DNA from 4 places in the Lederbergia sp. B243.17 genome. Region 4 is predicted to be linked to each of the others. Evidence: riboswitches for the same ligand, from Rfam matches in the RefSeq annotation. Region 4 holds a riboswitch; each other region holds the start of a gene.
What was found. A riboswitch is a leader RNA that binds a small molecule or an ion and turns the genes downstream of it on or off. The one in region 4 is predicted to bind thiamine pyrophosphate.
Positions count from the first base shown of each region.

Region 1 (2,197 bases), on a different contig from region 4:
TGTCTTGAGTTTGGCAAGCCATTTCGAGAAGAAGCAACCATCCTAATGAAAGGCGGACAGCTGCAGAAGCTGTCTGCCTCACTTTCCCCACAAGTACTTACAACTACTAAATCCACCATGCCAGAAGAACGGGTTAACGGTAAAAGATTTAGCTCACTTCAGCGTGCTTCATTTGTTTTTTCATTCTGATTGTCTTCAGCATATGTCCATCAAAGTCCTCATCAAACTCTGAGACGACCTGGAAACCTTTCGCATGATAAAAAGTCAGGCCAATTTTGTTTTCCTTTTCGACATTGATGAACAGCTCTTTTACACCTTCCAGATGCCCGATTCCTGACTCAAGAAGGGCAGTGCCTATGCCGGTTCCCTGATATTCCGGAAGCAGGTAAATCGCACCAAGTTCCGCCTTGCCTCCATCCTGCAATGGTGAAAAGTTGGCAAAGCCGACGATGCTGCGGTTTGTTTCAGCAACAAGCAAAAGGGAATGACTGACCCTTCTCTCCATTGATTCATCACTGTAAGCGGAGCTTAAAAATCGCTTCTGGATTTCCTTCGGGATAATTCCCTCATAAGTGGCTCCCCAGCTTTCCTGTGCAACTCGCTGAATGTGCGGAATATCTTCCTTTGCTGCCTTGCGAATGGTATATCTCATTCTCTATCCCCCCTGTTCAAGCAAGTATACTATAAACAGGGATTGATATATCAATAGAACTCCGATATACTGGGGCTAATTACATAATTGTCCGTCCGGGTGCTTGAGTGAATCAGGCTGAGATAGCAGATGAATCCGCTGCTGACCGCTAATCTGATCTGGGTAATGCCAGCGTAGAGAAATTGATCTTTTTGATCATAAAGGGGCCCCTTCTCGACCGTCTGTGCATTCAGACGGCCTTTTTTGTAAGAAAACAAAGAAAAAGGGGTTGGGATGGGTGAAAAAGTTAAAGTTTACCGATCTATTGATCACTATCATGATCGGTGTTGTTTTCGGTATCATCATGAAATTCTGGGATGATTTATACACGGTAATCAAGCCAGCGCTGCCCGTTGCGCGCCAGCTTATCTATGGCATGTGGTTCATGGTTGCGCCATTTGCCTTTCTGCTGATCCGCAAACCTGGTGTTGCCTTGCTGTCAAGCATAGCTGCAGCGGGACTTTCAGCGTTTATCGGCCATGGAATTGAAGTGCTTATTTATGGATTTGTCCAGGGGCTTGGCGCAGAGCTGCTTTTTGCAGCTTTCCGCTATAAGCGGTTCGGCATGGCAGTTGCCGGTTTTGCAGGAATCGCCTCATGTTTCGCCGGCTTTTTCCTCGATCTTTTTTACGGATATGCCAACTTGGAGCTATGGGCCCTGTTTGTAAAATATGGGCTGCGCGTCGTCAGTGCCTTCCTCTTCACCGGCGTATTTGCATACTTGATTGTGCGTGCACTTGAAGAGACGGGCGTCACCAATCTGATCCGGCCTGTCGCAAAGGAAGAATATGAGGCTCTTGACAGACCGGTCGCAAAGTAGAAGGTGTTCAATTTGGAAAACAAAAGGAAAATCAGTGTTAAAAATCTGAGGCTGAAATTTCCGGGAGAGGATTCCCTAGTTTTTAGGGATCTCTCCTTTGCTGCTTCACAAGGGGAAAAGGTGCTGCTGCTTGGTCCGAGCGGCTGCGGAAAGTCGACACTTCTACAGGTGCTTTGCGGCATCCTCCCCCATTCGATTGAAGTGCCTTTAAAATATGAATCGATCATGGTGCCGGATTCATGGGGATTTGTCTTTCAAGATCCGGACACGCAATTTTGCATGCCGTTTGTGGATGAGGAGCTCGCGTTCGTGCTTGAAAACCTGCAAGTGCCGAGAGAGGAAATGGAGCCGCTGATCAAAACGGCATTGGACCGAACAGGACTCGGCTCGCTTGAACTGCATACGCCGATCGAGACACTTTCCCAAGGGATGAAGCAGCGGCTGGCGCTTGCTTCAGTACTTCTTCTTGAGCCCGACGTATTGTTTCTGGATGAGCCTTCGGCATTGCTCGATCCCGAAGGCACCGAGCAAATATGGAAGTCTGTTAAAGACGTCACCCATAAGAAAACGGTCATCATCGTTGAGCACAAGATTGAAAGGATTGCGGACTGGGTTGATCGGGTCGTGCTGTTCAACCATGATGGGGATGTGATTGCCGATGGAGAGCCGGATACGATTTTCAGCAA
Region 1 is NZ_JBWBKF010000089.1:20,527-22,723, forward strand. It holds gene AC0TWI_RS18720 (hypothetical protein) at 1-46, shown strand, start outside; gene AC0TWI_RS18725 (N-acetyltransferase family protein) at 149-652, opposite strand; TPP riboswitch at 738-850, shown strand; gene AC0TWI_RS18730 (ECF transporter S component) at 930-1,511, shown strand; gene AC0TWI_RS18735 (ABC transporter ATP-binding protein) at 1,515-2,197, shown strand, end outside.
Region 1: another riboswitch for thiamine pyrophosphate. It lies ahead of AC0TWI_RS18730 (ECF transporter S component); the one in region 4 lies ahead of AC0TWI_RS00900 (ABC transporter substrate-binding protein).

Region 2 (2,197 bases), on a different contig from region 4:
GATGAAGGCGCCTGCGACACTGCTCAACAAACAGCCGGAGCCGGTGACAGACGGGAGAAGCGGGCTTCCGTTCTCTACTTCTGCATAGGACCGGCCGTCCGTAATGATGTCCGTTTCCCCGGTTACGGCAACGATGGTCTCATATTTCAGCGCTATTTTTCTAGCCAGATGCCCAATATCGAGATTACCTTCTCCGGCATCAACGCCTTGCGCTTCCCATTTCGCTCCGGCAATTGCCGCGAGTTCTCCGGCATTGCAACGGATCAGCGCCAGCTTGACCTTCCCGATGATCGACATTGTTGTGGCTTTACGGAAGGAGGAAGCGCCTGCTCCGACAGGGTCCAGCACTACCGGGACTCCATTTTGATTGGCTCCTTTCCCGGCAAGAATCATTGATTTTACCGTTTCTTCCGACAATGTGCCAATGTTCAGTGACAGGCAGGAAGAGATGCCGGCAATTTCAGCTGACTCTTCCGCAGCTTCAGCCATGACAGGGGAAGCGCCAAGGGCGAGCAGGCCATTTGCCTGAAAGTTGGCGACAACATAATTGGTAATACAGTGGATGAGCGGATTGCGGGAACGCAGTTCGCTAATTAGTTTCGGTTGAAGCATCAGTTACGCCCTCCCTTCAGCGAGAACATCAGTGCATACACGCCAATTTTGCTGTTTCCAAGCCATCTCCCAAAAATTCCACTCATAATAGCTGCTCTTTTTGAAATGCTCTTTCAATAGCAGACGCTTTTCAGGTGAGGCGGCTTCGGCGAGCTCATTCATCCGGTTGATCTGCTCCTTCACTTTTTCAGCAAACCATTCGGATCCATAAGTCCCGATCCACCGTTCATAGATCGGGTGTCCAGGTTTTGCATCCTTCAGCCTTTCGCCAATCTCATAATAGAGCCAATAGCAAGGGAGGAGGCCGGCGAGTATTTCTGCCAGGTCCCCATCAGCACAGCGGTATAAATGGGATACATAGGCATACGCATTTGGAGCTGGTTCAAACTCTTTCAGCTCCTGTTCTGTCACATCGAGCAGGGTCATGAAGGATTCATGCAGGCTCAGCTCGGCTTCACAAGTGGCAAGCGCATGCTCTGCAAACGCCTTTGTCACGGCAAGATCCGGAGATTTGGCAGCCCCGTAAGCCTGTACTTTGGCAAAGTGGCTTAAATAATAGGAATCTTGTTTCACGTAAAACCGGAAAGTATCGAGCGGCAAAGTACCGTCCGCAATCCCTCTCACAAACGGGTGGGTAAAGCTCGCCTCCCACAAATCATTGCATTCTCTGCGTACTTCTTCACAGAAAGTCAACACGTCATCCCCTTTTCCAAAAATAGTCGATCGGGATAAAGGGCAGAGGAAGGAGGATAAAAAAAGCTGCTCCCCCTGAAAGAACGGGAAGCAGCATTATGCTTGAAAAAAATATGCGCCTCCACTTCCCTACGCTGGTATCATCCAGATCAGGTTCCAAGGGTCCGCGCCTCACATGCGCGTCTCAGCCTTTCATAAAGGCTCCCCCAGCGGTTTGACAAAAAGATGAAATTGTCCTCTTGAGTATATCATATAGAAAGATTTCAGTAAATTTTCTTACGCATCTTGTTTGGACAATCCGAATATTGAAACTTTTTTAGTCTATAATCAGTAAAAGAACAAATGGATGGCAGAGGAGGAGATGGAATTGGATTTTCATTATGGCGGCTTTACCTTTGTTGAATTTTTGATGCCACTGATGTTTTTGCTAGTATTCGGGCTTATTCTTTTTTCGATTATCAGGTCAGCGATCCAAGGTGCAAAAAATCGTAACTCTCCCCGACTGACTGTTCCGGCAATCGTGTCTGCCAAAAGAGCAGAAGTGAGTGGGGGGGCAGGAGATATGATGGCTTCCACGGACTATTATGCCACGTTTGAAGTGGAGAGCGGAGACCGCTTGGAATTCGCGGTCAATGGGAAGGAATACGGCCAGCTTGCGGATGGGGACATTGGGAATCTAACGTTCCAAGGGACTCGGTTTATTGGCTTCTCCAGAACGGGGAAAGCAGGTTCAAATTCTTGACAGAAGCTCCTCTCGTAAGGAAAAATATAGGGTGATAGTAAATATTCTGAAAATGGGGCTGATAAAATGAAGTATCGCAGACTGGGACGAACAGGTTTGAAAGTCAGTGAAATCAGCTTGGGCAGCTGGCTTACATATGGAAAGTCAGTT
Region 2 is NZ_JBWBKF010000059.1:1,016-3,212, reverse strand. It holds gene thiM (hydroxyethylthiazole kinase) at 1-612, opposite strand, end outside; gene tenA (thiaminase II) at 616-1,305, opposite strand; TPP riboswitch at 1,415-1,523, opposite strand; gene AC0TWI_RS11145 (DUF2500 domain-containing protein) at 1,673-2,047, shown strand; gene AC0TWI_RS11140 (aldo/keto reductase family protein) at 2,114-2,197, shown strand, end outside.
Region 2: another riboswitch for thiamine pyrophosphate. It lies ahead of tenA (thiaminase II); the one in region 4 lies ahead of AC0TWI_RS00900 (ABC transporter substrate-binding protein).

Region 3 (2,197 bases), on a different contig from region 4:
TCTTTATGGTCGACCGCGTAAAACGGATGATCAACGCCGCAGGCTACAAAGTCTGGCCGACTGAGGTTGAGTCGGTTCTGTATCGCCATCCGGCTGTCCAGCAGGCATGCGTCGTCCGAGCACCGGATGAAGTGCGCGGTGAGACAGTGAAAGCACTCATTATTTTGAACGATGAATACAAAGGGAAAATAGCGGAAGAGAACATCATCAATTGGGCGAAAGAAAAGATGGCGAGCTACAAGTATCCGCGAATTGTCGAATTCCACGACACGTTCCCGACAACGAGCAGCGGGAAAATCCTATGGAGGAAGCTTCAAGAAGCTTAAAAAAACCGGAGGAGCACTCGGAAAGTCAGATCTGACTTTCTGAGAACATCCTCCGGTTTTTTATCTTGGCAGCAACAGGAACAAGCCGACGAGCGAGATGAGCGGTATCGTGGAAACCATCATGCTTCCGATTGGCCGGAATACGGTAATGGCTGCTTCCGCTTCTTTCGGTACATCTACTTTTGTTTGCATCAGGACCAAAATTGGGGCAAACGTCATTAGTATAACAATGAGCAAAGCCGGGATGAGCAGCTCATTGATATCCTGTGCCGGGACCGAATTGATCATCGCGAAGATGACAAGCACAATCGGCACGATTTCGGCAATCGCGACGCCGATAAAGAAGTTGCGCTGCAACGTCGACTGCTGTTCAGGCTGCTGCTTTAATTTTTCTATGAAAATCTTGAACACGATTGAAATTGCAACGACAGCCAGTGCTGAAGCTGTAACATAAAGATAAGCTGTTGACATGCCTTCCCCCCTACTCCATACAAGGACATCGTTGGGGAAACTTCCCCGCCAAAAATCCACATTACCCCTATTACACAATACAAAAACAGATTTGTAAAGTGCATCTATTGAAAGCCTTGACAATAAAAAATGACATGGTACGATGGCTTTGAAACAACTTCATAGTTCAATAACTGCTAGGGGGGCCTTTTGAAAGGCTGAGATCAAAGTGTGACTTTGGGACTCTTCGAACCTGATCTGGTTAAAGCCAGCGGAGGGAAGTGGTGCATGGGGACGTATATCCTGATGTTTTTTTTCGTGCAGCCAACCACTATTCTTCTGAAGAGTAGTGGTTTTTATTATGCAAAAAAAGGAGGGCGGCGATGATCCATGCAGTAACGAATGATAATTGGGAGCAGAAGCGGCTTGCAGCATTTTCAAAAAAACTTCTGCCGTGGGTGGACCGGATCCATCTTCGGGAAAAACGATATTCCGAGAAGGAGACGGACTCGCTTGTGGAGACTTTTCTGAAGAGTGGAATACCTCCAAACAGGCTGATTGTTCACCATTTTCCTGAGATAGCCCACAAATACCGGCTTTATGGCGTCCATCTTCCTGAGCATATGGAAGGCATCCCGGAGCTGAAGCGCTCTTTTCCTGGGCTGAGAATCGGCCAATCCGTCCATTCGGCGGGAGCTGCCCAGCAGGCGGAGGAGGCAGGTGCAGATTATCTCTATTACGGCCATGTCTTCCTTTCCGATTCAAAGCCGGGCCACGCACCAAGGGGATTGGCGGAATTGAAGGCGCTCGTCCGGTCTGCCGCCATCCCGGTTATCGCCATCGGCGGCATCCATGCGGAAAACGCAGCGGATGTTCTTCAGACAGGAGCAGCTGGCATTGCAGCGATATCGGCGTTTTTTCCACCCGATGAATCGCTTGAAGAAGCTAGCAAACTCTCTATTTTAAGGAGGTGAGATTACGTGGAAGTGACCGTCAACGGCCAGAGACTCCAATCCCCGGATGACGTCCGGACTGTCGGAGAGCTGATCGAATTTTTAGCGGTGAAAAAGGAATTTGCCATTGTTGAGCAAAACGGCACGGTGCTGGAAAAGGGAAGCTGGAATGAGCATCCCCTAGCAGCAGGAGACAAAATCGAAATAGTCCAATTTGTAGGAGGCGGTTAAATGTCATTAAAAATCGGTCCATACACGTTCGCATCACGTTTATTTCTCGGAACAGGAAAGTTTCCGTCTGTCGCTGTCCAAAAAGAGGCTGTAGCCGCATCAGAAACGGAAGTATTGACCTTCGCCGTAAGAAGAATGAATATTTACAATCAGCAGCAGCCCAATCTGCTCGAAGAGATCGAGTTGGAAAGATTCCTATTTTTGCCGAACACTGCAGGGGCGAAAACAGCTGAAGAG
Region 3 is NZ_JBWBKF010000023.1:38,626-40,822, forward strand. It holds gene AC0TWI_RS02885 (long-chain-fatty-acid--CoA ligase) at 1-326, shown strand, start outside; gene AC0TWI_RS02890 (hypothetical protein) at 387-797, opposite strand; TPP riboswitch at 966-1,073, shown strand; gene AC0TWI_RS02895 (thiamine phosphate synthase) at 1,160-1,750, shown strand; gene thiS (sulfur carrier protein ThiS) at 1,757-1,960, shown strand; gene AC0TWI_RS02905 (thiazole synthase) at 1,961-2,197, shown strand, end outside.
Region 3: another riboswitch for thiamine pyrophosphate. It lies ahead of AC0TWI_RS02895 (thiamine phosphate synthase); the one in region 4 lies ahead of AC0TWI_RS00900 (ABC transporter substrate-binding protein).

Region 4 (2,197 bases):
CAGGGATAGGAAATGCGGATTGCGATTGCAGGCGGAAGCGGTTTTGTCGGGGCGGAGTTGAAGCGGCAGCTGAACGAAAACGGCCATCAAGTGGTAATTCTGACCCGGAGCCGAGAGCGGGCGAAGGAACCGGGTTATGTCCAGTGGCTTGAGGAAGGCTGCATTCCGGAGAAACATCTCGGCGAAGTGGATGCATTCGTCAACCTTGCCGGAGATTCGATCAATGGCTTGAGATGGACGAAGGCGAAGAAGAAGCGGATTCTCCAGAGCAGGATGGACGCGACTCGCGAGGTGATTCGTATTTTTGCAGCATTGGAAAGAAAGCCGGAGGTGCTCATCAACGCTTCGGCGGTCGGGTATTACGGAATGTCGGAAACAGCAAGGTTCACGGAACAGGACAGGCCGGCTGCGGATGATTTCTTGGCAAACGTCGTCCGTGAATGGGAAGAGGAAGCGGCGAAAGCGGAACCTCTTGGTATCCGGACCGTGTTTGCCAGGCTCGGAATCGTGCTCGGTGATGGCGGCGCTTTGCCGCTGATGGCTCTTCCGTATAAACTCGGCGCAGGCGGGACAATCGGTTCCGGCCGGCAGTGGATCTCCTGGATTCAGGTGGCAGATGCCGCAGGGCTGATCCGTTTCGCTATTGAAAACTCCCGCATAACTGGCCCTCTCAATTTGACTGCCCCGCAGCCTGTCCGGATGCAGGAGTTTGGAAAAATGCTTGGAAACGTCCTGCACCGCCCCCACTGGCTGCCTGTACCTGCCCCTGTATTAAAGCTTCTGCTCGGGGAAATGAACGTCATGCTTACGGCCGGACAATGCGCGATCCCGAAAAAGGCGGCGGAACATGGTTATTCCTATCAATATCCTGTTCTCGGGCAGGCTTTGGAGAAAAGCCTGCAGTAGGGTTCCGTTTCTGGCAATTTGGCGAAACTTTGTTATAATAGGATTGTCAAACAAATATATAGGAATGTGGGGGAACCGGTGATGCCGGTTGAGAGAGTGTCCGATAGACATTGACCCTTTGAACCTGCTCTGGCTCATACCAGCGAAGGGAACATACGACTCGATTATGAATGAGTGTTCTTTTTGATGCCCAGGTTACTCACCTGGGCATCTTTTCGTTTGCGGTTCAAACTCCCCTTCACGCTAAGGAGGAAAAAGATGAAGAAATGGCTACTTTTCACTGCTGCCCTGCTCTTATTAGTGGCCGGCTGCGGGAAAAAAGAACAGGAGGAGTCGTCGTCCGGAAAGTCTGACGAGAGGAAGGTTTCTGTCGTACTTGATTGGACTCCGAATACGAATCACACTGGGCTCTACGTCGCGAGAGAAAAAGGCTTTTTCAAGAAGCATGGGATTGATGCCGACATCATCCTGCCGGGAGAGGCCGGCGTTGATCAGCTTGTCGCATCCGGCAAGGCCGATTTCGGGATTACGACACAGGAATCTGTGACAGAAGCGCGGACCCAGGATGTGCCGATCGTCTCGATTGGCGCGATAATTCAGCACAACACGTCGGGCTTCGCTGCACCTGTTGATAAAAACATTACCCGTCCGAAGGATTTTGAAGGGAAGACGTATGGAGGTTGGGGAGCCCCGGTTGAGCAGGCAATGCTCAAGACGATCATGGAGCAGGACGGCGGCGATCCGGGCAAGCTTGAGATGATCAACATGGGGGATACCGACTTTTTTACGGCTGTTAAAAGAGATATCGACTTTGCCTGGATATACTATGCTTGGACGGGAGTTGAAGCGGAACGGCGCAATGAAGATATCAATATGCTTTATCTGATCGACTACGCTGAAGAGCTGGATTATTATACTCCGGTGATCGGGACAAATGAAAAATTGATCGAGAAAGATCCTGAACTGGTCAAGGCATTTATGGCGGCTGTTGCAGAAGGCTACGAGTTTGCGATTGAAAACCCGGATGAAGCAGCGGAAATCCTGATTGATGCAGAGCCGGATCTTGATCCTGAACTTGTGAAAAGCAGCCAAAAGTGGCTTGCTGATAAATACAAAGACGATGCCCCGAGATGGGGAGAGCAGAAAAAGGAAGTCTGGCAGAAATATACCGATTGGATGATGAAAAACGATTTGCTTGATCGGGAACTTGATGTCGACAGCGCCTTTACGAATGAATTTTTACCCGAATAAGGAGGAAGAAATAATGGCTAATTCACTAGTAAGCATACAA
Region 4 is NZ_JBWBKF010000014.1:41,127-43,323, forward strand. It holds gene AC0TWI_RS00895 (TIGR01777 family oxidoreductase) at 13-906, shown strand; TPP riboswitch at 965-1,074, shown strand; gene AC0TWI_RS00900 (ABC transporter substrate-binding protein) at 1,165-2,157, shown strand; gene AC0TWI_RS00905 (thiamine-binding protein) at 2,171-2,197, shown strand, end outside.